Regions from separate parts of the Sporosarcina sp. E16_3 genome, predicted to be linked through region 4. Evidence: riboswitches for the same ligand, from Rfam matches in the RefSeq annotation. Region 4 holds a riboswitch; each other region holds the start of a gene.
What was found. Region 4 has a riboswitch for lysine ahead of I2483_RS07010 (aspartate kinase). Riboswitches for the same ligand answer to the same signal wherever they lie in the genome.
Positions count from the first base shown of each region.

Region 1: linked by a shared signal. The riboswitch ahead of dapA (4-hydroxy-tetrahydrodipicolinate synthase) and the one ahead of I2483_RS07010 (aspartate kinase) in region 4 are both predicted to bind lysine.
Region 2: linked by a shared signal. The riboswitch ahead of I2483_RS11015 (Na+/H+ antiporter NhaC family protein) and the one ahead of I2483_RS07010 (aspartate kinase) in region 4 are both predicted to bind lysine.
Region 3: linked by a shared signal. The riboswitch ahead of I2483_RS08845 (transporter substrate-binding domain-containing protein) and the one ahead of I2483_RS07010 (aspartate kinase) in region 4 are both predicted to bind lysine.

Region 1 is NZ_JADPRX010000010.1:39,116-42,186, reverse strand. Features, by position in the region: gene I2483_RS08350 (VCBS repeat-containing protein) at 1-607, opposite strand, end outside; gene I2483_RS08345 (hypothetical protein) at 669-884, opposite strand; lysine riboswitch at 1,558-1,735, shown strand; gene dapA (4-hydroxy-tetrahydrodipicolinate synthase) at 1,858-2,742, shown strand; gene I2483_RS08335 (cyclic 2,3-diphosphoglycerate synthase) at 3,044-3,071, opposite strand, start outside.
Region 2 is NZ_JADPRX010000016.1:46,043-49,113, forward strand. Features, by position in the region: gene I2483_RS11015 (Na+/H+ antiporter NhaC family protein) at 122-1,693, opposite strand; lysine riboswitch at 1,837-2,018, opposite strand; gene yunB (sporulation protein YunB) at 2,074-2,835, opposite strand; gene I2483_RS11025 (bifunctional metallophosphatase/5'-nucleotidase) at 2,878-3,071, opposite strand, start outside.
Region 3 is NZ_JADPRX010000011.1:44,840-47,910, forward strand. Features, by position in the region: gene I2483_RS08840 (amino acid ABC transporter permease) at 1-111, opposite strand, end outside; gene I2483_RS08845 (transporter substrate-binding domain-containing protein) at 176-1,015, opposite strand; lysine riboswitch at 1,147-1,329, opposite strand; gene I2483_RS08850 (LysR family transcriptional regulator) at 1,464-2,354, opposite strand; gene I2483_RS08855 (coenzyme F420-0:L-glutamate ligase) at 2,478-3,071, shown strand, end outside.
Region 4 is NZ_JADPRX010000007.1:98,393-101,463, reverse strand. Features, by position in the region: gene uvrC (excinuclease ABC subunit UvrC) at 1-1,690, shown strand, start outside; lysine riboswitch at 1,739-1,918, shown strand; gene I2483_RS07010 (aspartate kinase) at 2,008-3,071, shown strand, end outside.

The sequences.
Region 1 (3,071 bases), on a different contig from region 4:
TTTGATAAGCTAAAAGCTCATAAACTTTATTTGAATCAAAATCTACTGGATATAAACCGCTCAAAGGGTTCACAAAACCAGTTATTGGTTTTTTCAATTTTCCATTCCCATAATATATTTCAGATAAATACTCAGCACCTCTTGTAGATATGTCGATAATGTACTTTTCATTATTCACCTTGCTGACAATTTCAACTTTATAATTGTCTTGATACGTAACGTCATATTGGTATCGATCATTATATACATTAAAATCAAAAATTAATTTTGCTTTATTGCCAACAAAGGAAACAACATAATAGTACATTGTTCCACCACTACCACCTGTAGCAATACTTATTAATATATCAGCTACACCATCCCCAGTAAAATCACCTAAGAATAAGGAAGGATTATAGCCAACATTTTCCCGCAGCGGGATACTTGTTGACACACCTGTTCTTCCATCCTTAACATGAAGGGTTATATTTTGTGTAAATGGACTATCTGGAGTCTTTATTCCAGTTAAATAGACATAATCACTTACTCCATCTCCGGTAACATCTCCCTGAGCAAACGCAACAATACTGGGTTGACTCCTACTAGCTGGTGAGTTATAAATATTCATAACGTTCCCCTTTTCATTATGCCTTTATTTATATCTATCCTATGGTTTAACGGAATGTTTGCTACAAGTTGTATAACATTTCACATGTGTTGATTAACCAAAACCAACCAGTAAGTAACTTAATCCTCCCTTGGCCACTACTTGTATGGTTGCGCTTTTGGATTGCTTTGGATTGAATGACTTCTATTACAATTACCGAGATATCTGGATGTGTAGGGATGCGAATTTGTCGCATCCCTACACACTTTTTTCCGTTAATCGTATGGTGGTCCTTCATCCGTCGCTCTCCAAATGTATAAGTTCAAGTAGTGCTGAAGTTTTTTGGGACGAAAGAATAGCTGACTTCCTACCTGGAGAAAAGCCGCCAAAAATGCAATTTTGGCGCCTGATGCTTTCTCTATGGTTTTTTCTTTTTTATTTTAAAGTAGTGTCACCTTCTATAAGGCATCACATGATTAGATGTATACTCTTTGTTAAAAGTCAGTAAGAAGCACATTATATAACGTGTATGAGTGCCCGAAATTGCATATTCGGGCACTTACACTCTCAATAGAATGTCATCTACTCTTTACTTTCAAAACAACCGCATTTTTCACTTGATCATTGTAGGAACGCGACAGGCAACTATTCGCAACAGTATTACTGAAAAGAGTGTTGCTAGAAGTGACGTAGTCACTTCTAGCAATACCTGCCCCACAGTAAAAATGTCATAAATAGTTAGCCGCAAGCGAGCAGGAAATGGTCCAGTGAAAATGGAGGATATCAAGCCCTCCTCACCAGTATGTTATGTGAGAAAATGGTTAATTGGCAGACGTAATAACACTTTAAAGAATATAAATTTCCCATTAAATTCAGAACTTTTTTTGAACTCAGCACCTTTCACTTGCAATTGCTTTAGAATAGGGGTAAAGTTTGTCTAATTAGAAATTCACTTATTTCAAAATTTTTGAAGTAAGGATAGAGGCGCAAAGACCATCAGTACACAATCAGAGGATAATGAGATCCTATGACAATTGTGGAAAGGGGAATTTGCCGAAGTGGAGAGAATCTCATTTTCTTGAAGCTGGTTCTGTGTTGAATAAACACAGGATTGTCATATAGGAAACTATATGGAGGGCTATCTTATGCAAAGAAATAATTTATTATTTCTACTGCAACAACGAGCCCTCGTTGTTGCTTTTTTGCGTTAATTCACTAACTGCCCTTCTTCCTCTATTTTTTTAAAATAAATTATAGGATGTGGAGAAATAATGAATTTCGGACAAGTATTAACTGCAATGGTGACTCCTTTTGATGAAAATGGTGAAATTGATTTTCAAGCTACAAAAAACTTAATTAATTATTTAATTGCTAATGGAACAGATGGCTTAGTGGTATCTGGTACAACAGGAGAGTCTCCGACGTTAACGGATGATGAAAAATTGAATTTATTCAAGTTTACAGTCGAAGTTGTGAATGGGAGAGTTCCAGTAATTGCTGGTACAGGCTCGAACAACACGAAAGGATCAATTGAGCTAACAATACTTGCAGAAGATGTAGGTGTCGATGGTATTATGCTTGTTGCCCCATACTATAACAACCCATGCCAAGAAGGATTATATCAACACTTTAAGACAATTGCGGAGGTCACATCTTTACCAATTATACTTTATAATGTTCCCGGACGCAGTGTTGTCAACATATCTGTTGAAACAGTCATTCGCCTTTCAAAAATCCCAAATATCGTTTCTATTAAAGAAGCAAGCGGTAATTTAGATACGATGGCCGAAATTATTACTGATACACCTGAAGATTTTTCAGTGTATAGCGGTGATGATGGTTTAACGATTCCAGTTTTATCGATCGGTGGAGCTGGTGTCATTTCTGTAGCATCCCATGTTTTAGGGAATGAAATGCAAACGATGATTGGACATTTCAAAAGTGGCAACGTCCAAGAGGCAGCTAGGGATCATCGCAGACTACTGCCAATAATGAAAGCACTTTTTGCTGCCCCAAATCCATCACCTGTAAAAGCAGCTTTGATTTTAAAAGGAATCCCTGTCGGTGGTGTCCGCCTACCTATGATTCCTTTAAACGATGAACAACTAAGTTCTCTGCAACAAGCACTAAATATCCATGAAAAAGTAACTATTTAAAAAGGTTGTGAAAAGTTCCAGGTTCTAAATCAATTCACAAATCAATAAGAACCTGGCCCCATCACTTTTTATCCTTGTCTAGGATCCCTTATTTTAAAGTTAACTGGATTAATACTTGCTGATTGTATTTCTGCATTATACAAATGGGCATTTCAGCTAGTTTAAGTGGGAACTTTTCACATCTATCAGTAACCATCACTGTCAAAAAAAACAAATGAAGGCACAGAGATTCAATAGAGAACCTCTGCGCCTTCATTTGTTATTTAATGTCCCTTTGCATGCTAGCTTTCATATCGGATATTTACTTCGAAAGCTTATGTTCTTGGATA
Region 2 (3,071 bases), on a different contig from region 4:
TTAGTCTTAACACCTAGTATATATACCTATCTGACTATTGTCAAAACTTTTTTTGTCGAAATACTATTTCAGACATAATAAAGAAGCGGCAAAAAAACTCGCCGCTTCCAATCATTTACTATTATAAAGACTGCTGTCCTACGTTTTTTCTAGCTTTCATCGTCCACATAGAAAACAATACTACAAGAATAACAATGACACCAACTAGACCAATCCATATGGACCCCGTAATACCCAGTATGATATAGCCCAATGTAGCTACTACAGCACAAATCAGCGCATACGGAAACTGTGTCGAAACATGATCAATATGGTTACATCCTGCACCTGTAGATGATAGAATCGTCGTGTCAGAAATCGGTGAAGAGTGATCACCGAAAACCGCTCCTGCAAGAACTGCTGCAAGCGCAGGTAGTAACATTTCTGGTGCCGCGTCAATCATTATGGTTCCTGCAATCGGCATAAGAATACCAAACGATCCCCATGAGCTTCCTGTTGAGAAGGCCATAATACCAGCAAGGATAAACATGATGACTGGCAGGAATGAAACCGGTATATTTGATTTCAGTACAAGCTCTGATAAATATAGACCTGTTTCCAGTTTTCCAATCAAGAAAGATAATGACCACGCAAAAATAAGAATCAGTACAGGTGGCATCATTGCTTTCAATCCATTTGTAAAGGCACTGCCAATAAGAGAATAGCTTGCCGTTTCATTATTTTTCATCTGTTGCATATATAATACTACCGCTATCAGCGTGGCGAAAATCCCACCAGATAGTAATGCAAGAGAGACATTCGTATTTTCAAAAATCGACAAAACGTTCATTGATCCGCCCGCTTTATAACCTGTCCAAACCATCACTGCAAATGTCACTGCAACTAGTGTAACGATTGGTGCGACCAAATCCCGAACGCGACCATGTGCATGTACAGGGAATTCCTCTTTCAGCTGACCTGGAATAACTTTATCAGGATCAAACAATTGACCTGTTTCTGTCGCACGCTGTTCATGTTTTTTCATTTCGAATAGATCGAAATTCGTCCATGCAAGGAAAAATACCATTGCAAGTGTTGCGATAACGTAAAAATTCATAGGCGCCATCATGACAAAGGCAGATAGTGGCGAATAGCTAATTGCTGCAGCGCCGCCAAATATTAGTGCAAGTTGCCCGATTAAAAAAGCGCCCCAACTGGAGATAGGAGAAATGACACAAATCGGTGCTGACGTGGAGTCAATTAAATAAGCCAATTTCGCTCTGGAAACGCGATGCTGATCTGTAATCGGCCGAGCAATTTGCCCCACTGCCAATGCATTAAAATAATCATCCACGAAAATAGCAATACCGAGAAACACCGTGAGTAATTTTGCACCGCGTTTTGTTTTGATATGACGCACTGCCCATTCTGCAAATGCCCGGCTTCCCCCAGACAAACTAACAAATGCAGTGATAACTCCTAATAGAAGAATGAAAAGGATAATATAAATATTTCCTGTATTAAGTCCACCATCCCAAAATGTAGCCTTGACCGATTCCCATAAGTTCTTCAGCGATTCGACAGGTCCGAATGACGCCGTGAGTAATGCGCCTGAGACTATTCCTGTTCCGAGCGACAACAGCACTCGCTTAGTTGCAAACACCATAATAATTGCGATTAGTGGTGGTAAAATTGATACCCATGTTCCTATCATCTACTATTCCTCCATTTAGTCGGGTTGAGGCCCTGTATAGGGGGAATAAAAATACGGCTACTAACTACACTCAGCAGAGTGCATCAGGAGCCGGCTTTATCTACGTTTCGTTTGTTGGATAACTAATACTGCTTATCTAACTCACGACTTGTAGCTCATCATACATGTTCAAAGATGTATGACAGTGTTATCCCTATTCGGAATAACCCCAGTTTGATAGATCCTGACAATCCTACCAAACTTCGGCAAAGCTTCCTTTTACACACGGTCATCGGTGTCAATCTCGCGTGTGTGACTAATAAGCAATGCAGCCTCTACCCAATCGATATTTCAATCCTTTACTAGCCTATCAGTTATCCACAGCATTTTCAAGTCCCTTGTCATTCCTCTTTCACGGGAGGGGCAGGAACTTCAACTGATGGCGGATTCCCACTACCAGTCGTATAGATTTGTGGCACAGTTGATTGGATAAGACCCATAGCTACTGGTATTCTTTGTGTCACTACACTTTGCTTTGTTGCAAGCGGGACAATGATTTGGACATTTACTGTCAATAGTATATTCACTTCAACAAGAGCATTGTTAATACCAAATTCACTTATTTTTGTATCTATTGTCGACTGAACTTGACCTATGACATGGAAACGAATCGGTATTTTCGGCCCCAAGTTCCCTAGTAATGGAATATTTGCCGCTTGAGCAAGAGGGACAAAAAAGACAACTCCCTCGCCACTTTCCATCGCTTGCGGGTCAAATTCGATCTCTTCTGTTGGTAATATTGCTAGATTTCCCGATTCAGCCTGTTGAAGGTGGGCCTCGACAAGACCATGTATCTCTGCTGATGCTCTGTTGATTATTTCTGTGTTGAATTTAATCATTCCCTTAGAATCATTCGGGACATTCACGATAATATCATTGACGTCAAGGACATTGACAGTCCGTGAATTGATGGCTTTGTTGATAACATGAGATGCGATTCTTTGTGTTTGTACCTCTGCATAGTCAACATAAATCGGAGTAAGCCTCGCATTGATAAAATATATAAAAAGGGCAATCGCGATAATAAACGCAGGAATAAGAAGGGGTAACAGTTTACGTTTCTTTTTCCTAGACTTTCTAGTGACCTGGCCATTAAATCTCAAAACGACTCCCTCCTGCTATACATTATGCAAGGAGGAAGTCGTTCATTCTTTGAATAGTATAGTTCCGTACCAACCAACAATATCCCTGATTAACTCGGGCATAAAGTACTCAATTTCTGCATGTTTAAGCGATGGGAAGAAAAAACCGAACGTGAACATATCCAGTGTTGCAAGTGTGTATTTTTCACCTGCTACAACTTCCCTATTCCCCGCAAAAAGCTGACCATATCTATTTT
Region 3 (3,071 bases), on a different contig from region 4:
AACTCCACCTAATATAGTACCAATTATGGAAATTAAGAGTGTCATTCCTGCTCCACGAAGGAACATCGGCCAGTTATTAATAATTAATGATAACATCCACTCAAAGCTCATACTTTTCCCCCTAGTTCATACATAAAACCGACTGCAAATAAATGCAGCCGGTACCACTTCACCCTTATTTAGCCGCTGGCTGATTTTTAATAGCGGCATCCATAATACTTTGACGTTCTTCCTCTGAAATATCTGCTAAGATATCATTAATCTTGTCTGTTAATTCACTGCCTTTTTTCAGTCCGGCTGCCACTGCCGTTTCTTCTTCATCCGCTTCAAACCCATCTGTAAACTCGACCATTGCAAACTTATCATTTGCTGAAGTAGCACTAATTCCTTCTGGACGTTCAGATACATATCCATCAATCACGCCTGATTCCAGGGCAACACGCATTGCAGGAAAGTTATCTGATGCGGGTTGTTTTTTCACGTCTTTAATTTGATCGATTACCCCATAGTGAGATGTATTTAACTGACCAGTTATTTTTGCTCCAGAGAAGTCTTGGATGGAAGTAGCCCCTTCATACGATCCACCTTTTTTGACAATCATTACAAAGTTTGACGTGTAATAGTTATTAGAGAAGTCAATGGTCTGTTTGCGCTCTTTTGTCGGTGACATCCCTGCAAAAATCGCATCGATTTTACCAGATACTAATGCGGGTACAAGACCATCCCACTCCGTTTTCACAACCACTAATTCCATCCCTAAGCCATCCGCAATCTTTTTCGCAATTTCAACATCGTAGCCACCTGCATATTCTGCATTGCCATCGATTTTCACACCACCATTGGCATCACCCATTTGCGTCCAATTAAATGGGGGATACCCAGCTTCCAAACCTACTGTAAGCGTTTCTTTTTCTTCCGATGAACCTTTGCTCCCGGAACTACTTGCCCCGCATCCCGCTAATAGCATAATTGCTGAAAAAGACAGTGCTAGTAGTAATGATAACTTTTTCTTCATGAACAAAATCCCCCTTTTTGTTTAGATTTCCAAGTATCTTTATATACTAAAAAGGCCAACCTGTACAAAAAAAGACCTGATATAATCTCAGATCACAATATGTATAGTTGCCCTAAATCCTCTTCCTTCCATAATGAGATAGCACACCTCAATAAACCGGAACGTTTATTGAGACAGTCCTACAGTTCTTAACTGCAGACCCAGTAAGTAATACAGAGAAATAGTACAAACTTCGGCGATATTTCCTTCTCCCTAGAATCGTAGCTTCTCAAGCTCCTCTAAGGACTGTTAAATAACGCGCCTCTACCTCACCTATAAAAAGTGAGGTTGTATTCAATTATGATACATACTCTACAAGAATATATTCTATCTGTCAACCGGTCTAACAAGTGGCTGACTTTGTTATATAACAGCCTAGTAATTTATTAATTGGCAATAAACAGAAGAACTAATTATTTTTGTTTTCTACGATTTCTACAAACTTTGTTGAAGCTCGTGATAGTGGTACACTTTTTAAAAAGCATACGCCTATACTTCTCTTAGGTATTTCTTCAATCAGTTGTACTTCATGCAATAATCCTTTAGTTAAGTACTCTTTGGAAAATTCTCTAGTCACACATGCTATCCCTAAATTTATTTTAGCAAACTCCAATAATAAATCATGTGAACCTAATTCAAATTCCGGTGAAATCTTTATACCTTTAGATATCATAAAATCCTCCACATACCTTCTGGAATTTGATTTTGATTCTAGAAAAATTAATGGCAGTTTTACTAATTCATGAAGGCTTAACGGTTTAGCTAAGATTTTCTTAAATCTCTCCCCGTAAACAAACGTATCCTGGATATCAATACACGGCCTTAGTTCTAATGTAGGATCATCAATCGGGAAGTTACAAACAGCAATATCCACCCCTCCTGATTTTAAAATCGTACAAAGTTCCAATGTTGTACCATTAACGATATTAAATTTGATATTCGGGTATCTATTATGAAAAGCTTCTAAATAGGGAAGTAAAAAGTACCTAGAAATGGTATCCCCTACGCCTATCTTTAATTCACCTGTCGTTAAATTCTTAAACTCTAAAATCTTTTCTTCTCCGACATGAATTAAATTAATGGCCGAATTAGCATACTCAAATAAAAGACTGCCTTCATTTGTTAAAGAAACTCCTTTAGGTGTTCTAATAAAAAGACGGGTATCTAATTCCCTTTCCAATTGCATGATTGCCTGACTAACGGCTGGTTGTGTCATATAAAGATCTTTTGCTGCCTTGGAAAAACTTTCACTTTTTCCTACCTTACAAAAAATTTTATATAAATCTAATTTACTCACCATATAACCACTCCTTATACCTACCATTCGTTATATTAATTTTACTTATACCACTAATACGTTGTATAGTACAGGTAGACAGTTAGATAATGTAAATATACTTTGTAATACTAAGGAGCGATTCCATTGGAAAGAATAGTTGGAACAGTTGCAAGGGGTCTCCGTTGCCCAATAATAAATCGTGGAGATAATATTGAGGATATTGTCGTAGAAAGTGTGTTAAAAGCTTCCGAAATTGAAGGCTTTGCATTTAATGATAAAGATATTGTTTCTATAACAGAATCCATTGTTGCTCGAGCTCAAGGTAATTATGCAACGATTGATCATATTGCTAAAGACGTTAGCTCAAAGTTTGGAGAAGAAACTGTTGGGGTAATATTCCCTATTTTAAGTCGTAATCGTTTTGCAATCTGCCTTCGCGGTATTGCAAAAGGCGTTAAAAAAGTGGTTTTAATGCTTAGCTATCCATCCGATGAAGTTGGAAATCACCTAGTGGATCTGGACATGCTTGACGAAAAAGGTATTAATCCTTGGACAGATGTTTTAACAGAAGAACAATTCCGCGGCCACTTTGGCTATAATAAACATACTTTTACTGGCGTTGACTATATTGATTACTACAAATCATTAGTTGAAGAATACGGCGTTGAATGTGAAGTTATATTCTCAAATAGTCCAAAAACCATTTTAGATTATACAAAACATGTTCTTACTTGTGAT
Region 4 (3,071 bases):
AGTGTTGAAAAATCGGGTTCGTAGTTATTTTACGGGTAGCCATGATGCTAAAACACAGCGGCTTGTTGGAGAAATCGTAGACTTTGAATACATTGTCACGTCATCCAATCTGGAAGCGCTTGTCCTCGAATTGAATCTTATCAAACAGTATGATCCGAAATATAATATCATGCTAAAAGATGATAAGACCTACCCTTATTTAAAATTAACAGCAGAGCGTCATCCGAAACTGATCATTACGAGACAGGTGAAAAAAGACAAAGGGAAGTACTTTGGTCCATATCCTCATGCTTTTGCCGCCAGTGAAACGAAAAAATTGCTTGACCGGCTCTATCCTTATCGAAAATGTCATACAATGCCGGATCGGGTCTGCTTGTATTACCATCTTGGCCAGTGCCTCGCCCCCTGTGTCAATGAAGTGGGGTTGGAAACGTACAAGGAAATGGTTGATGATATTACCCGTTTTTTGAATGGCGGTTATAAAAGTGTCAAAAAAGAATTGACGGGAAAAATGTCTGCGGCCGCGGAAAACTTGGAGTTTGAGCGAGCGAAAGAATACCGTGATCAAATTGTTAATATTGAAGCGGTTATGGAAAAACAGGCCATGACGATGAATGATTTCACTGATCGAGATGTCTTCGGATTTTCTGTAGACAATGGCTGGATGTGTGTTCAAGTCTTTTTCGTCCGTCAAGGAAAGCTAATTGAACGGGATGTATCGCTATTCCCCGTTTATCAAGAACCGGAAGAAGAACTGCTGACGTTCATCGGACAGTTTTACGGCAAGTCTCAACATTTAATCCCTAAAGAAATCCTGTTACCTCAAGGGATTGACAGTGAAATCGTCCGTCAGCTTCTGGATGTACCTGTATTCATTCCACAGCGCGGTAAAAAGAAAGATCTTGTCCATCTTGCCATCAAAAATGCCGAGATTTCATTGAAAGAAAAGTTTCAACTAATTGAACGACAAGAACTCCGTACAATTGGTGCGTGTGAAGAACTTGGTAAGGCGATGAATATCACCATACCGTTCCGTATTGAAGCATTTGATAACTCGCATATGTATGGTTCAGATGCGGTCTCTGCGATGGTGTCGTTCCTTGATGGGAAACCGAACCGTAAAGATTACCGAAAGTATAAAACGATGACAGCGGCAGCACATGACGACTATGCCGCAATGCGTGAAGTTGTAAGACGGCGTTATATCCGTGTGCTCAGGGATGATTTGCCACTACCTGATCTTATCGTGATAGACGGTGGCAAAGGCCATATGGAAGCAGCAAGGGAAATCATTGAAGATGAGCTAAACTTGTCAATTCCAATTGCCGGACTTGCGAAAGACGATAAACACCAGACGGCGCAACTCCTTTATGGCAATCCGATTGAAATGATTCCGTTAAAAAGAACAAGTGAAGCGTTTTACTTGTTACAAAGAATTCAAGACGAAGTGCACAGGTTTGCGATCACATTCCATAGGCAACGGCGCGAAACGAATTCATTGACGTCAGCACTTGATGGATTACCGGGCGTAGGACCGAAGCGGAAAACGATGTTGCTTAGACATTTTGAGTCTATGAAAAAGATTCGTGAAGCATCCGTTGAAGAGTTGCAACAAGCGGGCTTGTCGTTGGCGGTTGCGAAATCAGTGGAAACGTATTTCCGTGAAGAGGCATTGCGAGAAGAGAAGTAATGTGATAGAGTGAACGCACTGCGTTTTTTCACTTATAATTTCATATGTAGTGAAGATAGAGGTGCGGGTACCAATAGTAGATCTCCGGAAGGCGGCAGCCTGATGAACGAGATTGAAAGGAGTATTCGCCGAAGCGGACCAATCGGCTGTCACGATTGTCCTGCTGGATTTCCATTGAATAAATGGAAGTCTGTCAGGTATAAAAATACCTGGAGAGCTATCTGAACGGGGCGTCTCTTAGGCGATAGCTCCAATCGGACCGGCTCTCATACTTATGAGGGCCGTTTTGCGTTCAGGGGGAAATTGGAGGAAAAATCATGGTACGAATTGTAATGAAATTCGGCGGCACATCAGTTGCAAACCCCGAAAGGATTGCACGCGCCGCAAAGCTTGTTCAAGGTGAAGTAAATCGGGGGAATCAAGTGGCGGTTATCGTTTCTGCAATGGGGAAAACAACGGACGATCTTCTAAAGCTCGCCGTAGAAGTTAATCCGAAAGCGGGCCGCCGTGAACTTGATATGCTACTTGCGACAGGTGAGCAAGTAACGGCATCCCTTCTAGCGATGGCAATTGCAGCACAAGGTTTGGAAGCTCGCTCATACACAGGGTGGCAAGCGGGCGTCACGACAGAATCAGTCCACGGAAATGCGCGAATCGAGCAAGTCCATGCGGATAAAATAGTGACAACGCTTGAATCGGGTGCTGTTGCAGTGATTACCGGTTTTCAAGGTGCTGACAGCTCGGGTGAGTTGACGACACTTGGTCGTGGGGGATCTGATACAAGTGCTGTCGCAATTGCAATTGCGATTGATGCAGCAATCTGTGATATTTACACAGATGTTGAAGGGGTATTTACGACGGATCCAAGATTAATTCGACAAGCCAAAAAGCTTGAGGAAATATCATATGATGAAATGCTTGAAATCGCGAATCTAGGCGCAGGGGTACTTCACCCAAGAGCGGTTGAGTTTGCCAAGAACCATCAAATGCCGCTTCGGGTCAGACCTGCGCATATGGAAGGTGAAGGAACGATTATCAAGGAGGAAATTGATTTGGAAAACAATTTAATTGTTCGGGGCATCGCCTTTGAAAGAGATATTATTCGGATTACAGTTATGTATGACGTTCCATACAATGGCTCGCTTGCGAATATATTCACTGCACTTGCGAATCACCATGTTAACGTCGATATTATCGTCCAGACAATTATGGAAGGCGTACAGCCGTCTGTTTCATTTTCTATCAAGAAAGAAGATTTCGCAGAAGCGATTAACGTTTTGGAAACAGAAAAAGACGCCCTTGGTTACAGTAGAGCTGATTTTGAAGTGGGTCTTTCGAAAGTTTCAATCGTCGGAAGTGGAATGGTATCCAACCCAGGAGT